Regions from separate parts of the Paenibacillus sp. CMM36 genome, predicted to be linked through region 2. Evidence: riboswitches for the same ligand, from Rfam matches in the RefSeq annotation. Region 2 holds a riboswitch; each other region holds the start of a gene.
The links. Region 2 has a riboswitch for glycine ahead of sdaAB (L-serine ammonia-lyase, iron-sulfur-dependent subunit beta). Riboswitches for the same ligand answer to the same signal wherever they lie in the genome.

Region 1 (6,807 bases), on a different contig from region 2:
TCCTCAGCCGAATATTCGTCTGGATTCGTATACAGCAATTGCTTTCGCAGGCATACAAGCTGAGCTGGGTCTGCATCTATACAGATACCAATCCCTGACTTTTTCTCCAGCTTCACCTCATGAGTTGCCAGCCAATGCTCGACTGCGCCCAGTTCCCGATGAACCGTCCTTGTGCTGACATTGATCTTCGTGGCAATTTCCCCGGCAGTAACCTCTTTGGACTGCTCCAGAAGATATTCCACGATGTCACGTTGTCGTTTCGTAATATTCATAAGCGCATACCGTTCCTTCCCAAGCTCATCCCTCCAGCAGGAGACGTACACTGCATACAGTCCGCCTGACTATGACGGGGATTAAGAATCGGATTTCAGACGTTCAACCAGCGCTTCGTATTCAGGACTCTTCAGAAAATTGTCAATGGAAATGTGTTCAGCATTCGGGACTACTGTTTTAGCCCGGTCTGTCAACGTTTTTTGCGTAATGACAATATCCGCATCCTGTGGAATTTCACTGATTGCCGTATTCGTAACTGTTACGCCTACGCCCGCCTGCTTCATTTTTTTGCGTAAAATCGAGGCACCCATCGCGCTTGAACCCATACCTGCATCACAGGAAAAGACAATCTTGTTCACTTCGGATTTATCCTTGAGCGTTCGATCTGCGACAATCTCGGCAGCACGATCAGATTCGTGGTTATCTTCCATTACAGTGGCGTTAGCACTGGCACTCTTGCTTTGATTTTTCATATCTTTCAGGCGAGATGCAGCTTCCTCCAGCCCCTCTTCTTGTTGCTTACCTGTCTTGAGTAACACTGCTGCAACAGCAAAGGATACGACCGCAGCAGCGATCACCCCGCTCAGCATTGGCAAATATCCACCTTTTGGCGTCATTAGAAAATAGGCGATGATACTACCCGGTGAAGGAGCAGCAACCAGTCCGGCACCTGTCAACATGAAACAGAAGGTTCCCACAACACCGCCAGCTATAGCTGCAAGAATCAGAATCGGCTTCATCAAAATATAAGGGAAATAAATTTCATGAATCCCGCCGAAAAAATGAATGATGACTGCGCCAGGAGCTGACGACTTCGCAGAGCCTTTGCCGAACAGACAGTAGGCCAGCAAAATACCAAGCCCCGGCCCAGGGTTGGATTCCAGCATGAACAGTACGGATTTGCCTGTTCTTGCAGCTTCCTCCAACGCAATCGGACTCAATACTCCGTGATTCAGCGCGTTGTTTAAAAATAATACTTTTCCGGGCTCAATAATGAGGTTGACAAGCGGCAATAGCCCCGCGTTCACGAGGAACTGTACCCCTGCCGACAACACTTGACTGATCATTTGTACAACCGGGCCGATCGCCACATGGGCAAGCAGTGCTAGAATGGCACCGATAATCCCGGCCGAAAAATTATTGACCAGCATTTCAAAGCCTGATCTGACTTTGCCTTCAATGGCCTTGTCGAACTTCTTCAATATCCACGCAGCCAGCGGACCAGCTACCATCGCGCCCAGGAACATCGGGATATCGGCTCCTACTATGACACCCATCGTCATGATGGCACCGATCACACCTCCACGCTGTCCGTGAATCATCGTGCCCCCTGTATAACCAATCAGCAGCGGCAACAAATAATTTTTCATCGGATCAACCAACTGTGCAAAACCTTCGTTCGGGAACCATCCGGTCGGAATAAAGAGTGCCGTAATCAACCCCCACGCAATAAAGGCTCCCATATTGGGCATAACCATACCGCTAAGAAAACGGCCAAAACGCTGTACGGCGACACGAGTGCCTCCTTTTGAACTTGGCTTTGCGTCCAATGTACTCATATTCAAATCCTCCTTGTAGGTAAGCATCACTACCTTTTCTTAAAATTCATACTAAATGACAGCGCTATCTTCATCAACGAAATGAAAACGTACTTTCGTCATGAACGTTGATGACAACATTTAAATTTAAATTATCCAGGAAGATATTATACCTGCATAATTCTTCTTAATATGACCTGTAGCTATAGAAATTAGTCGAAAAACCGCGCTGGATTATGTATGATTCCTATATGGGGACAACCCACTATATCAGAACAACACACGTAATTACGTTTTCATAAAAAAGACAAAAAAATAGCCGCTACGTCAAATCATAGCGACTATTTTATACAAAAATCGAGCAAACTAACGATGCTCTTATTCAATTAAAAATCAATATAAAATTCCGAATAACACGCTATTATTTCATGCTGCATTGCTCTATTTATTACTCCGAAATCAACTGCTCATACTGATCCGCCGACAGTAGTTTGCCCAATGATTCCTCCACATCTTTATCCATCTCTACTTCTACCATCCAACCTTTGTCATATGGAGATTCATTCACTAGCTCAGGTGTACCTTCCAGCGCTTCATTCACTTTTAATATGGTTCCCGTCACCGGAGCAAAAAGGTCGGATACCGTCTTCACCGATTCAATCGTACCGATCTCCGCTCCCTGCTCAATCGTTACTCCCGCCTCAGGTAATTCTACAAAAACAATATCACCCAGTTGGTGCTGTGCAAAGTCTGTAATACCAATCCGCACCGTTCCATTCTCTGTCCGCTGAACCCACTCATGTTCGTCTGTATACCAAAGTTGCTGCTTCACTTCACCCATTCTGTTCCCCTCACTTCCATATGAATAAAATCGCATTTGCTCACCTGTATTAGACAGGTTAAGATTATGACAATAAGAACACTCATGTCAATAATACTAACAAAAATACTTCATATTACCTCCTATAGTGCTCTATATAAAAATATAATAATTTATAACAAACGCTTACATATCCTTATTTATATATTAAATGTTTTTTCTATTGTTTTTGATGACATTTTTATTGACATTTTGAATGAATTTGCGTATTAATGGGTTATAGCAAATACTTTGGGAAACACCCGACAACTGCAAACGCGGATGAACGCAGAGGGAGAGACTGCCAAAAAGATTCGCATAGCTGTTGCCGCTTGTGAGACAGTTGTGCACGCGAATCGGATCAAGTTGTTATCTGCAAAGCCAGGTAATATACTGCTGATCCCGAAGGTAGCGCCGAAGGAGTAAGCCTGCATTGCAGGTGAATCTCTCAGGCAAAAGGACCTCTGCCGGACGCATCTCTGGAGAGCATTCGCTATTGGAGCGGATCACCCAAGAGGAAACCCGGTACATACCGGGGTAACTTTCTGGTATCAAGGACAGAGCTGAAAAAAGAGTATAGACTGCTGTCTATACGTTTTTTTCGGCCTGTCTTTTTTGTTTAGCCGATTACACCGGATAGGAGTGGAAACATGACTAATTTGCGAAAAACACCGCTATATTCATCCTACGGGACGCAGTCTGGGGTTCGTTGTATTGACTTTGGAGGCTGGGAGCTCCCCGTTCAGTTTAGCGGCATTCAAAAGGAGCATGAGGCCGTCCGGCAACGTGCGGGTTTATTCGATGTATCGCATATGGGTGAGTTTTTGGTTGAAGGCAAAGAGGCCGAAGCTTTTCTACAAAGGGTGACCACGAATGATGTCAGCCAGTTGGAACCAGGTCAGGCACAATATTCACTCCTGTGTTACCCCGATGGAGGTGTAGTAGACGACCTGCTTGTTTACTGCAAAGGACCGGAACGCTACATGCTCGTTGTGAACGCCTCCAACATTGATAAGGATTGGGATTGGTTACTTCGTCATGTGCCTGCATCCGTTCACATGGAGAATGTGTCTGATGCAATAGCATTGCTGGCATTGCAGGGACCGGAAGCAGCACGTATTGCCGCAGCCGTGGCAGATACGGATATTACGAATCTGGCATCTTTCCACTTTCATGAGAACGTGCCATTGTTCGGAGCAAAAGCACTCGTCTCACGAACCGGATATACGGGCGAAGACGGTTTTGAATTTTACGTACCTGCCGCGGAAGCACCCGCCGTATGGGAGGGTTTGCTTCGTTCCGGTGAGTCGTATGGGCTGATTCCCGCTGGACTTGGTGCTCGGGATACACTACGCTTTGAGGCTCGGTTGCCGCTATACGGACAGGAGTTATCTGCCACAATTTCACCACTCGAAGCCGGTCTGGGTTTCTTCGTCAAGCTGAATAAAGGAGATTTTATCGGTAGAGAAGCACTTCAGCGTCAAAAAGAACAAGGGGTTCCTCGTAAATTGATCGGGCTAGAAATGATGGACCGCGGTATCCCACGCGCCCATTATCCGGTATTCGCAGAAGGACAACACATCGGTGAGGTCACAACGGGGACTCAGTCGCCCTCCTTGAAGCGTAATCTGGGCCTCGCCTTGGTGGACAGTCGTTTTAGCGCCCTCTCCACACCACTGGAGGTTGAGATTCGTGGCAAACGCCTGCGTGCCGAGGTGGTGGCAGCCCCCTTTTATAAGCGCCCACGCTGATCTTAAACTCTCCTTATTTCTATAAAGCAAACATGTCAGATATGTATTTCCGGGTTTTCATCTCACACTTTTTTATTAGCTCATTTACGGATTTAAAATTTTGCTTTTCGAAAGGAGCCAGAACCTATGAAGCAGCATCGTTATCTCCCTATGACTGAACAGGATCAAACCGAAATGCTGCGTGTGGTCGGTGTATCATCCATTGATGATTTATTCAGTGACATTCCAGAGGCCATTCGATATCAAGGGGAACTCCCTCTTTCTTCTCGACTCGATGAGAAAGCCTTAACCCGTCACTTGACCGAGCTGGCCGGACACAATGCCAATACAGACACACATGCCAGCTTTCTTGGCGCAGGAATTTATGATCATCATATTCCGTCCGTCATCCAGCACATCACTTCACGCTCAGAATTCTACACTGCCTACACCCCCTATCAGCCGGAAGTAAGCCAAGGCGAGCTACAAGCCATTTTCGAGTTTCAATCGTATATTTGCGAATTGACGGGCATGGCTGTAGCTAATGCCAGCATGTACGACGGAGCGACTGCACTGGCGGAAGCGGGCTCACTGTCCGCCGCAGCTACCCGCCGTAAACAGCTTATCGTATCGAGGTCCGTCCATCCAGAGGCACGTCAGGTATTGGCAACCTATGCACGCGGATTGAATTTGGACATCGTGGAGATCGGCTGTTCGGACGGTGTAACGGATGCTGATGCGTTAGCGGCGGCCGTATCGGAACAGACCGCGGCTGTTTTGGTCCAAAGCCCCAACTTTTTCGGAGCCGTGGAAAATCTACAGCCGATGGCTGACCTCATCCATGCACACAAAGGTCTTTTGGTCGTCAGTGCCAACCCACTGGCACTTGGCTTGCTGGAGACACCCGGCAAACAGGGCGCGGATATTGTGGTAGGAGACGCGCAGCCACTTGGCATCTCCTCTTCTCTCGGCGGTCCGACCTGTGGATACTTTGCCGTTTCTCAGGCACATATGCGCCGTATCCCCGGCCGTATTGTGGGTCAGACCACTGATCGCAATGGTAAACGCGGCTTCGTGCTGACCTTGCAAGCGCGCGAACAGCATATCCGCCGCGAAAAGGCCACCTCTAACATTTGTTCCAATCAAGCGTTGCTAGCTTTATCTGCATCTGTGTACTTGTCCGTCATGGGGAGACAGGGCATCCAGGAAGTAGCCGAGCTGAATTTGCATAAAAGCCGCTATGCGTTAGAACAATTGCTGAGCTTGAAAGGCGTAACTGCCTCATTTCACGCACCGACCTTTAACGAGTTTGCCCTTAGGCTGCCTGAAGGTACGGATGTGAGCAAACTTCAGGACAATCTGTTAGCTGCTGGATTTATCGCAGGCTATGATTTGGGCCGGGACTATCCGGAACTTGCGGGTCACATGCTGATTGCCGTGACGGAGCAAAGAACCAAAGAAGAGATCGACCAATTTGTACACACCTTGGAGGGATTGCTATGACACACACCGGACCGGACCAGAAACAAGAGCTGTTGAAGGAACACGATCAAGCGCTCATTTTTGAATTGAGCCGTCCGGGTCGCATCGCTTATTCCCTTCCCGAGTGCGACGTTCCTCGTCGCCCGGTGGCAGAGCTTTTGCCGGATTATGCGCTGCGCAGCGAACCTGCGGCATTACCCGAGGTATACGAAGTAGATGTTATTCGCCATTATACCGCCCTGTCCCAGCGCAACTTCGGCGTCGACAACGGATTTTATCCGCTTGGCTCGTGTACGATGAAATACAATCCAAAAGTGAATGAGGATGTCGCCCGTTACGCAGGCTTCGCTAAAATTCATCCATATCAGCCGGAGAATAGCATCCAGGGGGCTATGGAGCTGCTGCATACGCTCCAAAACGATCTGGCTGCGTTGACCGGCATGGATGCCGTCACGCTCCAGCCCGCTGCTGGCGCCCATGGCGAATGGACCGGGCTGATGATGATTCGCTCGTACCACGAGGCACGTGGTGAGCGACGTACCAAGGTGCTCGTGCCGGATTCCTCGCACGGTACGAACCCCGCCAGTGCAACCGTCGCGGGCTTCGAAACAATCACCCTTCCCTCCACCCCTGAGGGGCTGGTGGATCTGGACGCGCTCCGCCAAGCGGTAGGCAACGACACCGCTGCGCTCATGCTGACCAATCCGAACACGCTGGGCTTGTTCGAGAAGCAAATTACTGACATTGCCGCGATCGTGCATGACGCAGGTGGTCTGCTCTACTATGACGGGGCAAACTCCAACGCCATCATGGGGATTACCCGCCCCGGGGACATGGGCTTCGATGTGGTGCATCTCAATTTGCACAAAACGATGAGTACTCCGCACGGTGGAGGCGGCCCTGGCGCTGGACCCGTCGGCGTAAA
Region 2 (6,807 bases):
AAATATAAGCACGCTCAGTGCAAAAAGTTGAGGGATCATAACCAGTAGCCGACGCAGTGTAAATTTCCACATTTCTGTACCCCCCTTATGGTAGCGCGACTTGATGGGATGGACTTACTGATTTTAGTGCAAACGGTTTTCCACTCGCGTCTAGATGTTTGGGTAGCTCTGTTTTGTAGGAGGATAAAAGCATTTGCCTTTTTTGAGCATTTTCCAGCCGTTTTGTAGGATCAATATTGGGAATGGTTGCAATGAGGCGCTGGGTATACAGATGCTGTGGACGCTCATAAATATCTTGCTCGCTCCCCTGCTCCACTAGACGGCCCCGATACATAATACCGATTTGGTCGCACATATGGCGGATAATACCTAAATCATGGCTGATGAACAAATACGTCAAATTAAATTCCTGCTGCACATCCTTCATAAAATTAAGCACCTGTGCCTGCACGGAAACGTCCAGTGCTGACACTGGCTCATCAGCAATGATCAGTTTGGGGTTTAATGTCAGCGCACGCGCGATCCCGATCCGCTGTCGTTGCCCCCCGGAAAATTCATGCGGATATTTATAGGCTGCATCGGCGTTCAAGCCGACCTTTTCCAGCAACGTCTGTACTTTTCTCCGTTCTTCCTCACTACTCAGCCTTTCAAAATTTCGCAGCGGTTCAGCAATGACATCCAATACGCGCTTACGCGGGTTAAGCGAAGAGTATGGGTCCTGAAAAATCATCTGAATATCTCTACGCAATGGATGACGATTGTTACTACTTAGAGCTGCAAGGTCCTTTCCTTTAAACAAAATCCGTCCGCTCGTCAGCTTATTTAGACCGATGATCGTCCTGCCTGTCGTCGTTTTCCCACAGCCAGACTCCCCCACCAGCCCGTAGGTCTGGCCTGCCTCAATGCTGATCGACACGCCATCCACTGCTTTCACCTGTTCGATAACACGCTGGAAGAAACCACCGCGCACCGGATAGTGCACCCTCAAATCATTTAACTCCAGTAGTGCCATGAGCAGCCTCCCCCTTTGCCTCGTCTTCAAAATGAAAATGCTGATAACATGTACAACGGACCCAATGTCCAGGGGAAATTTCATTTAATTGGGGATGGTCTTCATGCACCCTCTGCTGAATCCAGGGAATACGTGGAGCAAAGCGGCAGCTATTGCGGGGGATATCTTGTAATGAGGGAACAATGCCGCCGATGACATGCAGTGATTCCCCCTTGGTATGCGATCCCGGCATGGAAGCAAGCAAAGAACGCGTATACGGATGCTGTGGATGCCTGAATAATTCAAAAACATCAGCGCTCTCCACGATTTCTCCGGCATACATGACCACCACGCGGTCGGCTACTTCTGCCACAACACCAAGATCGTGCGTAATCAGGATAATACCGCTCCCAGTCTCCTGTTGAAGCTGTTTGAGCAAGTCGAGAATTTGCGATTGGATCGTTACATCGAGCGCAGTCGTCGGCTCATCTGCAATAATAAGAGAAGGTCGGCAAGCTATGGCAATCGCGATCATCACACGCTGCCGCATCCCTCCTGACAGTTCATGCGGATACTGATCATACACACGCACTGGATTCGGTATATCTACACTTTCCAGCAGCTCCAGCACACGTTCCCTTTTTTGCTTCGTAGATAGTGACGTATGATAATCGAGATTTTCCTCAATCTGCTTGCCAATGCTCATCAACGGGTTGAGTGCTGTCAACGGGTCCTGAAAGATCATGCCAATTCCCGCTCCGCGGATTTTATTCATTTGCCCTGAGGAAAGACGGTTCAAGTCCGTTCCTTTAAAAAAGACCTCCCCCTCTACACGCGTGCGTTCCATGTCATGCAGTTGCGGGATCGAAAGCGCTAACGCGCTTTTGCCACAGCCGGATTCTCCGACTACAGCCAGCACTTCATTGGGGTTGACCGTCAGATCCAGATGGTCGACTGCGGGGTGATATTGATCCTGGATGCGAAAAGATACGGATAATCCTTTAATTTCCAACACAGGTTCGGTATTCAATGCGCGCTTCCTCCATTCTCCATGGTCTTGTCCCGCTTATTCTCACCATGTTTGATGTTTAAAACCTCTCATGAACATTACATACCGTTTTTGTCGGAATAATTTGAATACATCCTATCACCAGTATATGGATATATCAATTAAGATTATGCTATCAACATCATTTAAAAAATCAATGATCCAGCAATAGTGCGGCCTTTCTGGCACAAAATGTAATGAAATAACCAACCACAGGTTAATTTTCATCACAAAAAAAGTCGCCTGATCCCTCAGCAGGGATCAAACGACTAACTAACCCAAGCTCACATTGAGCTCCTGACAATATAATTTACGAAGCCGCTCCATAGGAGCCAGACTTGAATGTTCTAGGATCGTACCATTTGTAGCCTGCTGCCGGAGCAGACCAAGGCTCAGGATGTGGTTCCGTGGACGCCGCAGGCTCTTCGAATGGCAGAAGCTTCGTTGGTTGATCCAGAGTCAAACCTGCCACATCAGACAATTTCGTGTAGTCCTGCTTCCATGCAAGCCATTGAACCGTTTGCACCAGGAAGGTTGAATCATCCACTTCTTTGAAGCCATCATATGTCTTCTTCGACTGTCCGTTTTCCTCACGCACATATTTCGGTGTAGCATCTTCTACAGGGGAAGAATCACCGATGAATGCCGCCTTGCCTTGGCCTACCTTGGAGATAGCGGCATAAGGTCCTTCCGCACGGCCCCCGCCGTTATAAACCCCCTGATCTACCGCATTCCCCCATTTTTTCGTGCCTGAAGGGATATAAGCAATGCCTTTAGCCTTGGTAGGATCAATAATAGCCAGCGTAGATCCTGCATGCATGGCAATCGAGCGCACACCCTTGGTAATACCGAAAGATTGATCTGCGGCTACAATGTCGGTAGCATTCACATCACCGAGCGCATTGTAACGGAAACGAACGCCAAAGTTGGCCGCCAGCCAATCGGAGCTTGTTAATCCTTGCATTGCCGGTGATGCAGCCTCTTCTGCAGTCATGCCTTTGGCCGGATTAGTATAGGCTCCACGACGGTAGCCATTCATAACCTCGGAGGAATCCCAACGGTTTTTGTTACGATCTGCATTATAATGATCGGAGATGAAGAAGACGCTCCCTCCGTTATTCACGTATTGCAGCAGGGCAGCCTGCTCGGATGCCTTAAAGGCAACATTCGCTTCACCAATAATGAACACATCATATTGGCGCAGCTTATCATAGGTTATGGCCTGTTCTCCATAAGTAAAAGGAATAGGGCGGTTCAATTGATCCACAGTAAAGCCTACATTACGTAATCCATTGGCAAAGTCGGAGAAGGCGCCTTCAATGACCCAATCTGCTGCACCAGCCGTCTGTGCGTGCGTATTATCGAACAGCACCTTTTTGCCTTTTCCATCCGGCAATGTAGTACCGGGTTGACCCGGGTTGCCAGGTTCAGGTTCGCCAGGTTCACCTGGTTCCCCCGGCTCGCTTCCACTCACCAGTTCCACAGCGCTTGGACTTTTTACTCCACCAAAATTATTGTAGGCACCAAGCGTACCTGTCACGCGAATTTTGCTGCCGACCAGTCCAGGATGACCTGTTAACCCAAATTGCCCTCTGTACGCAGATGTCAGCTGCACATCCAATAGATTAGACGTGCTACGTTCATTGGCCTGGTCGGCAATCAGTACGTTAAAATCATTCGCAAACGGAGAAGAAAAGTTAGCCGTTTTCGATCCGGTAGCATGTCCGACGATATAACCTTCTACCGTCACCGTACCTCCACTGCTTTGGCCCTGAAGTGCTTCGGCTACTGTCAATGCTCCCTCTGCCTTGACCTGACCGAACGGAACGAAGATCCCGATCAGCAGTGATGCGATCGCTGCTAGATGCAGCATCCCTTTTAAGCGTGAACCTGTGAACCGCAAGCCTTTTACCATACGTCAATATCCCTCCTATGATTTCCATAAATGTACTTGTCCTCTATCAGATTAGCCGCCAATCTTCTAATTCCTTCCTGATTTCATCCATAATTATGTAAACTTTAATCTTTTTTATTGGAAATGCACCTGTTTATGTAAAAATTAAACCCTGTGATTGACACCGAGCACGTCATACATTACGCTAAGAAAGACATGTAGAACGGTATACGCGAATGAAGATGACGGGAGAGTCTGTCCAGGGGGCTTACACTCTGGCGGCACCGAAGGAGCAAGACGCCAGCACCCGGCTGGCGGATAATCTCTCAGGTCCATGTATCGTCATCTGACGCAACTCTGGAGAGAGCGCAAGCCACCCAAGGGGTAAGGCGGTAAGAACACCGCACGAAACTCTCAGGTAACGAGGACAGAGATAAGGGAAACTTCCTTATCCTGTCCTTTTTTGTGCTCACATTGTGCGTCAGCATTAGGAACCGTCATAACCGCGCAAAGACGCGGAAATACCATATAGTATGGTATTAGAACATACAGGGGGCCACACCATGCGTTTCAAAGATGTATTTTCTATTATCGGCCCGGCCATGACCGGACCTTCCAGTTCACACACCGCAGGCGCGGTGCGACTCGCACGCGTTGCCCGGCACTGGCTCGGGGCGCAGCCTGACCGTGCCCGTATGACACTGTACGGCTCCTTTGCCGATACGTATAAAGGACACGGTACGGATCTGGCGCTCATCGCAGGACTGCTTAATTACGATACGGACGATCACCGGATTCCAGATGCCGAGCAATGGGCCGAGCAAGCCGGGATGACCGTGGAATTCGCCGTCAGTGGACTCCCCGCTCCTCATCCGAACACCGTCCGTTTCGAGTTGTGGAAGGGCGAGGATCAGCGCACACTGCTGGGCTCCTCCATCGGCGGCGGCAGCATCCATGTCCAGCAACTCAACGAATTCCGGGTCAATCTGACCGGGGAGCTGCCTACGCTGGTGCTTCTCCACTCGGATAAGCCCGGTACATTGGGCGCAATAACTTCAGCGCTGGGCGCGGCCCACATTAACATTGCCTATATGCACGTAGATCGCAAAGGCCGGGATGGTGAAGCACTCACCGCCATTGAAACGGACAGTTCTGCTCCAGCTGAACTGATTGCGGAACTGCGTTCTTTACCTCATATGTATGAAATTAAGATGATTAATTTGAAAAAAGGAGCTGAATCCGATGCGGTTTAGCCATCTGCATGAGATCAGCGCTTTATGCGCTGAAGAATCCACCACGATTGGCCGCTTGATGATTCAAGAGCAGGTACAAGAAACGAATACAACGGAGGAAGAAATCTTTCGACAAATGTCTGATTATTATGAAGTCATGAAGGAAGCCGTTCATCGCGGTCAGACACAAGACACCGTATCCCGCAGTGGATTGACGGGCGGCGACGGCAAGCGCCTGGCCGAGTATCTGCGGTCAGGGGAAACCTGCTCCGGTGATGCCTCTGCGCTCGCCATGGCTTATGCCCTCTCCGTGTCGGAGGTTAATGCATCCATGGGTCGCATTGTCGCCACTCCTACCGCAGGCTCATGTGGGGTTATCCCTGGTGTGTTCATCAGTGCGCAGGAACGGTTCGGCTGGGATGATGAGCATATGGTGAACGGCCTATTCGCCGCTGGAGCCATTGGCTACGTGATCGCCAACAACTCCTTCATTTCTGGCGCGGAGGGAGGCTGTCAGGCTGAGATTGGCTCAGCTATCGGGATGGCCGCTGGCGCTATGGTCGAGCTACGCGGTGGTACGCCTGAACAGGCTGTTCACGCCGTAGGCCTCGCTCTTAAGAACACGCTCGGCCTAATCTGCGACCCCGTCGCCGGACTCGTGGAGATTCCGTGCATCGTGCGCAACGGCCTGGGAGCCGTGACTGCGCTTGCCGCAGCGGACATGGCTTTGGCGGGTGTGCGCAGCGCTATTCCGTCTGACGAAGTCATTGACGTGATGCTTGAAGTCGGCAGCGCGATGCCGTCGAAGCACCGCGAGACCGCCAAAGGCGGCTTGGCTCAGACGCCGACTGGCAAGCGTTTGACCGAATCACTTACACGCAACGCATCAATCAAGAAGAATAAGTCGTAATTTCTAAGCTTTAAACCAATTACTTTTCCTCTATAAAACAAGGCGACTACCTCTCCCCTACATTGTCCTAGGGAAAGAGAATTCGCCCTTATAAAGAAAAGAGCAAGCATATCGTCGCTGGACGTATGCTTGCTCTTTTTCTTTTTAGTCGGGTTACAGATTACTGAACGGTTACCTGTATCTTCGTCATTTTACCTGCATATTTCACAGTAATTACTGCTTTGCCCTTGCCCTGTGCCTTAATGTTACCGTCTTTGACGGTCGCCACAATAATTCTGGACGAGGACCAGACAGCCGGTTTGGAAACATCCTTCTCCGACTCATCCTTATACGTGGCTGTAGCCGTAACCTTAGCCAGCTGTCCTGCCTTCAAATTCAAGGCGACTTCGTCTGTTTGCAAATATTTAAGCGTATCAACATCTACAGGTACGCTGATTATCTTCCCGCCGAACTTCGCCTGAATGTTAGCTTTACCGTAGCTGACCGCGGTAACCTGACCCTTTTTAACAGTGGCTACCTTATAATTGGACGTTTTCCATTCAGCTTGGGTTGTAACATCCTTTTCTTTACCATCGCTCGATTTAACCACAATCGCGATGGTTTTTTGATCTCCAGATTTGAGCGATAGCGCGATTGCATCCGCTTCAATCTTTTGCGCTACGTCCACTTCTACCGTAAACGTAATGTTTTGCTTGCCATATGAAGCAGTCACAGTTGCCTTACCACTACCAT
Region 3 (6,807 bases), on a different contig from region 2:
AAATGAGATACGTACCGCTTGTAGTATCAATCCAATGAAGCGACGCAATTAAGGCCATAATCCCTTTGAGCAAACCTGCTCCGGCAAGAGCACCCAAGAGAGGTGAGAAAATGCTGGAAATGATATCGACCGCTTTGCCGAGAACATTTGTTTTTTCGGAAGATTCTTCCTTTTTGGCATTAGGATTGTCTGCATCCTGCAAATTCGTTTCTGCCATCATATGCTCAAATACTTGACCTACATTGTTGCCGATGACCACTTGGAACTGGCCGCTGCTTTCCACCACTGTAATGACACCAGGTGTTGCTTCCAGTGCAGCTTTGTCTGCTTTTGTGCGATCTTTTAATTTAAATCTCAAGCGTGTAGCGCAATGGAATACGGAATTGACATTCTCTTCGCCGCCAACGAGAGTCACTATTTTTTTAGATAGTTCTTTATCACTCATATTTAGAACTCCTTATGGGTTATTCTTGCTACTGATAGGGTTTACCGTTTACATTTGTTGCTAAGATGCGCCGGCATGCATCTTTTTAACCTTGTAAACAAGAAAAACCTAAACTCGTGGTGAAAACTGCGCACTCTTCCTATAAGGGAACGTCGATTTCACCATCAGTTTAGGTTTTGCCTGCCTTACCAGTCACAATCCATGAACGATGAGGGGTATGAAGTTGTTAGTCTTATATGTTATTACGCTCAGTTACCCGATGAATATGGATAGTTAGATATACGTATTCATCCTTGCTTAAATATTGATCGTATGTTTTTTCCAGATACTCATTGATCTTTTGGGCGCAAGCAAAAGCTTCGGTATACGTCTGCTTCACCTGGTTGTACAAGAATTCTTCACCACTGTGAATGACTTCTTTACGAATCACTCGCATCGCAAAATATTGCAAATGTGTCAAAAATCTCGAATAGCTAAAAGAAGACTCATCTAGCACAATCCCGTAATGGTACGTAATAATGTTCAATATATGTTGGACAATCTCAGTCATTTTCAGTGTAGATTTCATTTCGTTACCGTCAATCCGTGCATTCACCATATGCAATGCAATAAATCCCGCTTCATCTTCGCCCAATTTTACTCCGAGCGTATTTTCAATTTTTTGGAGAGCATCCAGTCCAACTGCAAATTCTTTTTTGTAAAAGCGTTTAATTTCATACAGCATCGCGTTTTGGAGTGCCAGTCCTTTTTCTTGCCGTTGTATGGCAAAATGAATATGGTCGGTCAACGTTAAATAAATATTATCGCTTAACTCCGTATCCAACACTTCTGTTGCATGGGTTACGATTTCATTCACGACCTCCAGATGAGATACAGGAATATCGTTCAGCAGCTCGGTTAGTTTGGCCGTGAACTCGTTTTCATTTAACATGAAAATCTTATCTATTTTATCATCATCGACTTGATCGCCAGCCACCTTTTTGAAGGAAATACCTCTTCCCATCACGATGACCTCTTTGCCTTTATCGTTTTTAGTCAATAGGACGTTGTTATTGAGCACCTTCTCAATAATCATTGAAGTTCCCCCTCCCATCCTTTACCAATAAAAAATGCCTAAGCACAATTCAATACTATTGTTAGCAATAGTACTCAATTGAACTCAGGCATTGCCCGCATCACCGGTCACAATCCTTCGATATAGTGCTATTGTAGCACAAAAAAAAGCGATTTCAACATTTTTTATTCTGTTTCGACAAAAAACATTTTATATCAAGACCCTTTTGCCTAATTTGCAAGTAAAGCGTTACCTTATGTGGTCGTACGTTCAATGAGGCTGTACTCTAGCGAATGAAGCTCCATTTGGCGTCCAATCAGCTGGGGGGAAAGCATGAAAAAAGCATTTTGTGCTTGAGCCATGATAGGATTTTGAATCGTTGTAATCCCCAACGTATGCGACAGCTCCGTGTTATCAAACCCAACAATCGCCAGATCTCCCGGTACGTTCAGCCGTTGTCTGCGTGCTTCGCAGAGAATGCCCACAGCTACATAATCGTTAGCACATAAAATAGCCTCTGGGAATTCCCCCCGATGCTGTAACAAATCCCGTACGACCTGTTCGCCATCACGGATATTATAAATTGAAGAGTGATTCCAGTGTTGCAACACTGGCAGATTGTGCTCACTCATGATCTGTTCATAGGCTCGTTGTCTGCTATGGGTATTGATGCTGCTCGGACGGCCAAAAGCATTGGCTATACGAGTATAGCCTTTTTGTATCAAATGCTTTAGTGCTAGCATGTAACCTTCATATTGATCCATTGCCACGGAGCGAATATCGGTATGCTCCATTCGTTGCCAGGCCACGATTGGGCCATATTTACAATAGGTACTCAAAAAATCAGTGTCATTCACGCAGGAAATGATGACCAGCGCGTCGACTCTTTTTCTTTTTAAATCTTCAAAAGCTTGAAGCTCTTTCTTTTTGTCTTCTCCCGAAGTATAAATAATGGTCTGGAATTCATATTGTCCGGCGATTTCTACAAAGCTGTCCAGAAAAGCAAGAACAATTTCATTAATCGTTGAAGTGATGATACCAATCTGAAGCGTCTGACCCTTGGATAGGGAAATGGCATTCCGATTAGGAACATAATCTAATTCCTGCATGATTTTCAAAATCTTAGCTCTTGTTTCATGACTGACATGGGGGGACTGATTTAATACTCTGGATACCGTAGCCTTGGAAAAGCCCGCCAGTTTTGCAATTTGATCAAGATTCGACATGGTGCTTCTCCTCACATAAGAAAAAAATACTTGACATGAAACGCGTTACAACAATTAGGATGCTTATGAGGGCATTACATCTATTTTAAAGCATCTGTCAATGCATTTCAAAGGAGAACGGTTACCGTTAGGTATGGATTCACATTTGCAGCATTTGATGGGATTACTTAGGCCAAAGTAAAAATCTTATATACGGAAAGAGGTCTTTATACCATGACGAAGATGCTAAAAGGATTTCCGAAAAACTTCTTGTGGGGCGGGGCAACTGCAGCCAACCAATTGGAAGGTGCTTTTGACGTAGATGGAAAAGGCTTGTCCAGCGCAGACATGATTGCTTATGTACCCAAAGCGGAACGTAAGAACGATCACGCTATAGAGATTTCGTCCGAGCGACTCGAAGACATTTTGGCAGGCAAAGTCAATGCCCGTTTCCCAAAACGTGAAGGTGTGGACTTTTACCACCACTACAAAGAAGATATTGCATTGTTCGCTGAAATGGGCTTTAAAGTATTTCGTATGTCCATCCACTGGTCGCGGATTTTCCCGAATGGCTATGATCACGAACCGAATGAAGCAGGATTGCAATTCTACGACAATGTATTTGATGAGCTGCGCAAATATAATATTGAGCCCTTGGTAACATTGTCACATTATGAAACACCGCTAGGTCTGACTCAGAAGTATAATGGCTGGCTGGGTCGTGAAGTCATACAGCATTACGTCAATTATGCCGAAACGGTGTTTACACGCTATAAGGATAAAGTAAAATACTGGCTGACCTTTAATGAAATCAATGTAATGACCATGAGTCCGTTCACCGGTGGCGGTGTGGTTATTGACCGTGTAGAAAACAAACAACAAGCGATATATCAAGCATTGCATCATCAATTTGTAGCTAGTGCACTGGCAACCAAACGGGGACATGAGATCATCCCGGGTGCTCAGATCGGCTGTATGTTGGCACGTATAGAAAGCTATCCACATACGTGTAACCCAGCGGATATACTGAAAGCCCAGCATGAAAATCAGATGAACCTATTCTTTACGGATGTGCATGCCCGTGGGGAATATTCCAACTATATGAATCGTTATTTTGTAGAAAATAATATTGTGATCCAGACAGAACCCGGCGATGCCGAAATTTTGAAAAATAATACGGTTGATTTTATCTCATTTAGCTACTACATGACCTTGACCGTATCGGCAGGTCCAGAAGGCGAGAAAGCAGCAGGAAACCTGATTGGCGGCGTGAAAAATCCGTATCTGCAGTCCTCCGACTGGGGATGGCAGATCGATCCGATCGGCCTGCGTGTTACACTGAATACGTTTTATGATCGCTATCAAAAGCCGCTGTTCATCGTGGAAAATGGCTTGGGTGCATATGATAAGGTGGAAGAGGACGGCTCTGTGCATGACACGTATCGCATTGATTACTTGCGTCAGCATATTGTCCAAATGAAGGAAGCGATTGCTGACGGTGTTGATCTGATTGGTTACACCAGCTGGGGCCCTATCGACCTCGTGAGCATGTCTACTTCCGAAATGTCCAAGCGCTACGGATTTATTTACGTTGATCTGGATGATGACGGTAACGGAACGCTCAAACGCTCCAAAAAAGACTCTTTTAACTGGTATAAAAATGTGATAGCAACCAATGGTGAAGAATTGTAATTTCATATCGTCTCGGGCGGGTATAGCAGAGGACATCCTAAGGATGCAATCTGCTGTACCCGCTTTTTTGATAGACATAATAATATTTCAGAGGGCTTCACAAACTTTTCACTTGTAATAAGCTGAAAGTTTTCTGTATAATGAATAAAAATTTCATATGTCTGGTTGATGTTTGCGGGAGATGGAACGAAAGTTCCGACCGAAGGGGCAAAACTCTCAGGTGCTTAGGCTGTTTACAGCCACAAGCGGGGACCGTAAACGGACAGAACTCTGGAGAGACCCTTAATTGGGCGCCGAAGGTGCACCGCAGAGAACATCTGCTTAAACTCTCAGGCAAAAGGACAGAGACGCGAATAACCTGTGACAGGGAATGCCCTAGGCTTTTTTATGAGCTATTAGAGGCAGAAACCTGCACAAGATGGTTGTATTTTTTCGTGCCTTTAACCTCTCCAGGAGTCGAATCAGCTGATTTGACTCTTTTTTGTTTTCTAATATGCTGGAGGAGCGGGTTGAAATGAATTTGGTACATGTGTTAGAAGCGATTAGCAGTTGGATATGGGGGGCGCCTCTCATCATTCTTGTCATGGGAACGGGGTTGTGGCTGACCATACGTCTGAAAATGTTGCAGGTATTCCGCCTGCCCCTGGCGATCAAGCTGATCGGTAAGGCCCCGAATGAAGGCAGCGGGGATGTAAGTAGTTTTGCGGCTTTGAGTACGGCGCTAGCGGCTACAGTTGGCACAGGAAGTATTGTCGGCGTAGCGACAGCCATTAAGCTGGGCGGGCCGGGTGCCTTGTTCTGGATGGTCGTTGCAGCCTTTTTTGGGATGGCGACGAAATATGCGGAAGGTGTACTTGCGGTAAAATACCGGGTGAAGGATCGGAATGGACAATTTTCCGGCGGCCCGATGTATTATATTGAGAAAGGTCTGGGACGCCGTTTTAAACCGCTGGCGATGCTGTTTGCTTTTTCGGGCATGCTGGTAGCGTTGTTCGGGATTGGAACGTTTCCACAGGTCAAAGCGATTGTATCTTCGACGGAAAACAGTTTTGGTGTTCCGCCCATTGTAACGGCACTGATTATTGCTATCCTCACAGGACTGGTTACTATTGGAGGACTCAAAAGTATTGCCAAGGTATCGACGAAGGTCGTTCCTTTTAAAACAGGCTTGTACGTACTGATCTGTCTCATCGTACTGATTCGGTTTGCTGACCAGCTTCCTGCCGCAATTGCGCTGGTGCTCCATTCGGCATTTTCAACTACATCGGCAACGGGCGGATTTGCCGGAGCTACGATTATGCTGGCGATGCGAAGTGGGGTAGCCAGAGGTATTTTTGCCAATGAGGCCGGATTGGGAAGCGCACCGATTGCAGCCGCAGCTGCCAAAACCAAATGGCCTGCGGAACAAGGGCTGATTTCCATGACAGGCGTGTTTATTGATACGATGGTTATTTGTGTGATGACCGGGTTGACGCTACTGGTTAGCGGTGTGTGGAGCGGGCCTACCGATGCGGGCCTGATGACTCAGCAAGCATTTTCCAGCGCATTCCCGCTGGGGGCAGAACTGCTCACAATTATTCTGATTATGTTCGCGTTCACCACCATGCTCGGCTGGAACTATTACGGGGAACGCTGTGTTGAATACTTGCTTGGCGTCAAGTGGATTAAGCCATACCGTTATCTGTTCATTCTACTCGTTGGCGGGGGCGCGTTCATTAAACTGGATGCGATTTGGCTGCTGGCAGATATCTTTAACGCAATGATGGCTTTCCCGAACCTGATTGCACTGCTCGGCTTATCAGGCATTGTCGTTGCAGAAACCCGAACCTATATGGATTCTCTGAATTCTAGTAAGAAAAAGGGCATTCTTGCAGGTGCCAGTGTAGGGGCAGCTATTCAAGTAGAAGAAAAGGGACAAACAGTTAATTCATAAATTCCAAAAGGGAGTGCCTTCAGCCATCACAGGCTTGAGGACACTCCTTTTTGAATGTTATAACGATGCACGCAAAATAGCTAAAATATCTTCCTGTTTCAGCTTTTTATAATTACCGAAGCCTCCATATTCCATTTCACGGGCTGCAATGGTTGCGATTTTTTCCAATTGCTCATCATTAATATTGTAACCGGCCAGGGTGGAAGGGGCACCGAGACTTGTCCAGAATGCACTAAGACGGTCAATACCCTCCAAAGCGATTTCTCTATCTGTTTTATCTACGGTGTCTAAGTCAAACATGCTGAGCATCAGCCGTTTCATGCGTGCAGCATCCTGATCCACCGTATGTCTCATCCAGTTGGGGAATAGGATCGCCAGACCGCCAGCATGAGGAATATCATATACAGCAGATAATGCATGTTCAATCGTATGCGAAGCCCAGTCCCCGAAGTAGCCCATTTGCAGTGTTCCGTTAAGA

Region 1: linked by a shared signal. The riboswitch ahead of gcvT (glycine cleavage system aminomethyltransferase GcvT) and the one ahead of sdaAB (L-serine ammonia-lyase, iron-sulfur-dependent subunit beta) in region 2 are both predicted to bind glycine.
Region 3: linked by a shared signal. The riboswitch ahead of ACWA2B_RS12300 (alanine/glycine:cation symporter family protein) and the one ahead of sdaAB (L-serine ammonia-lyase, iron-sulfur-dependent subunit beta) in region 2 are both predicted to bind glycine.

Annotation. Positions count from the first base shown of each region.
Region 1 is NZ_JBSEDY010000007.1:140,192-146,998, reverse strand. It holds gene ACWA2B_RS15765 (BglG family transcription antiterminator) at 1-272, opposite strand, end outside; gene ACWA2B_RS15760 (PTS mannitol transporter subunit IICB) at 354-1,832, opposite strand; gene gcvH (glycine cleavage system protein GcvH) at 2,260-2,652, opposite strand; glycine riboswitch at 3,045-3,144, shown strand; gene gcvT (glycine cleavage system aminomethyltransferase GcvT) at 3,321-4,421, shown strand; gene gcvPA (aminomethyl-transferring glycine dehydrogenase subunit GcvPA) at 4,548-5,903, shown strand; gene gcvPB (aminomethyl-transferring glycine dehydrogenase subunit GcvPB) at 5,900-6,807, shown strand, end outside.
Region 2 is NZ_JBSEDY010000003.1:14,591-21,397, reverse strand. It holds gene opp4B (oligopeptide ABC transporter permease) at 1-72, opposite strand, end outside; gene ACWA2B_RS07455 (ABC transporter ATP-binding protein) at 86-1,012, opposite strand; gene ACWA2B_RS07450 (ABC transporter ATP-binding protein) at 990-2,021, opposite strand; gene ACWA2B_RS07445 (DUF6359 domain-containing protein) at 2,350-3,954, opposite strand; glycine riboswitch at 4,170-4,285, shown strand; gene sdaAB (L-serine ammonia-lyase, iron-sulfur-dependent subunit beta) at 4,497-5,186, shown strand; gene sdaAA (L-serine ammonia-lyase, iron-sulfur-dependent, subunit alpha) at 5,176-6,075, shown strand; gene ACWA2B_RS07430 (Ig-like domain-containing protein) at 6,236-6,807, opposite strand, start outside.
Region 3 is NZ_JBSEDY010000005.1:64,229-71,035, reverse strand. It holds gene ACWA2B_RS12320 (beta-glucoside-specific PTS transporter subunit IIABC) at 1-445, opposite strand, end outside; gene licT (BglG family transcription antiterminator LicT) at 678-1,520, opposite strand; gene ACWA2B_RS12310 (LacI family DNA-binding transcriptional regulator) at 1,754-2,725, opposite strand; gene ACWA2B_RS12305 (glycoside hydrolase family 1 protein) at 2,939-4,396, shown strand; glycine riboswitch at 4,562-4,638, shown strand; glycine riboswitch at 4,657-4,751, shown strand; gene ACWA2B_RS12300 (alanine/glycine:cation symporter family protein) at 4,911-6,329, shown strand; gene ACWA2B_RS12295 (iron-containing alcohol dehydrogenase) at 6,387-6,807, opposite strand, start outside.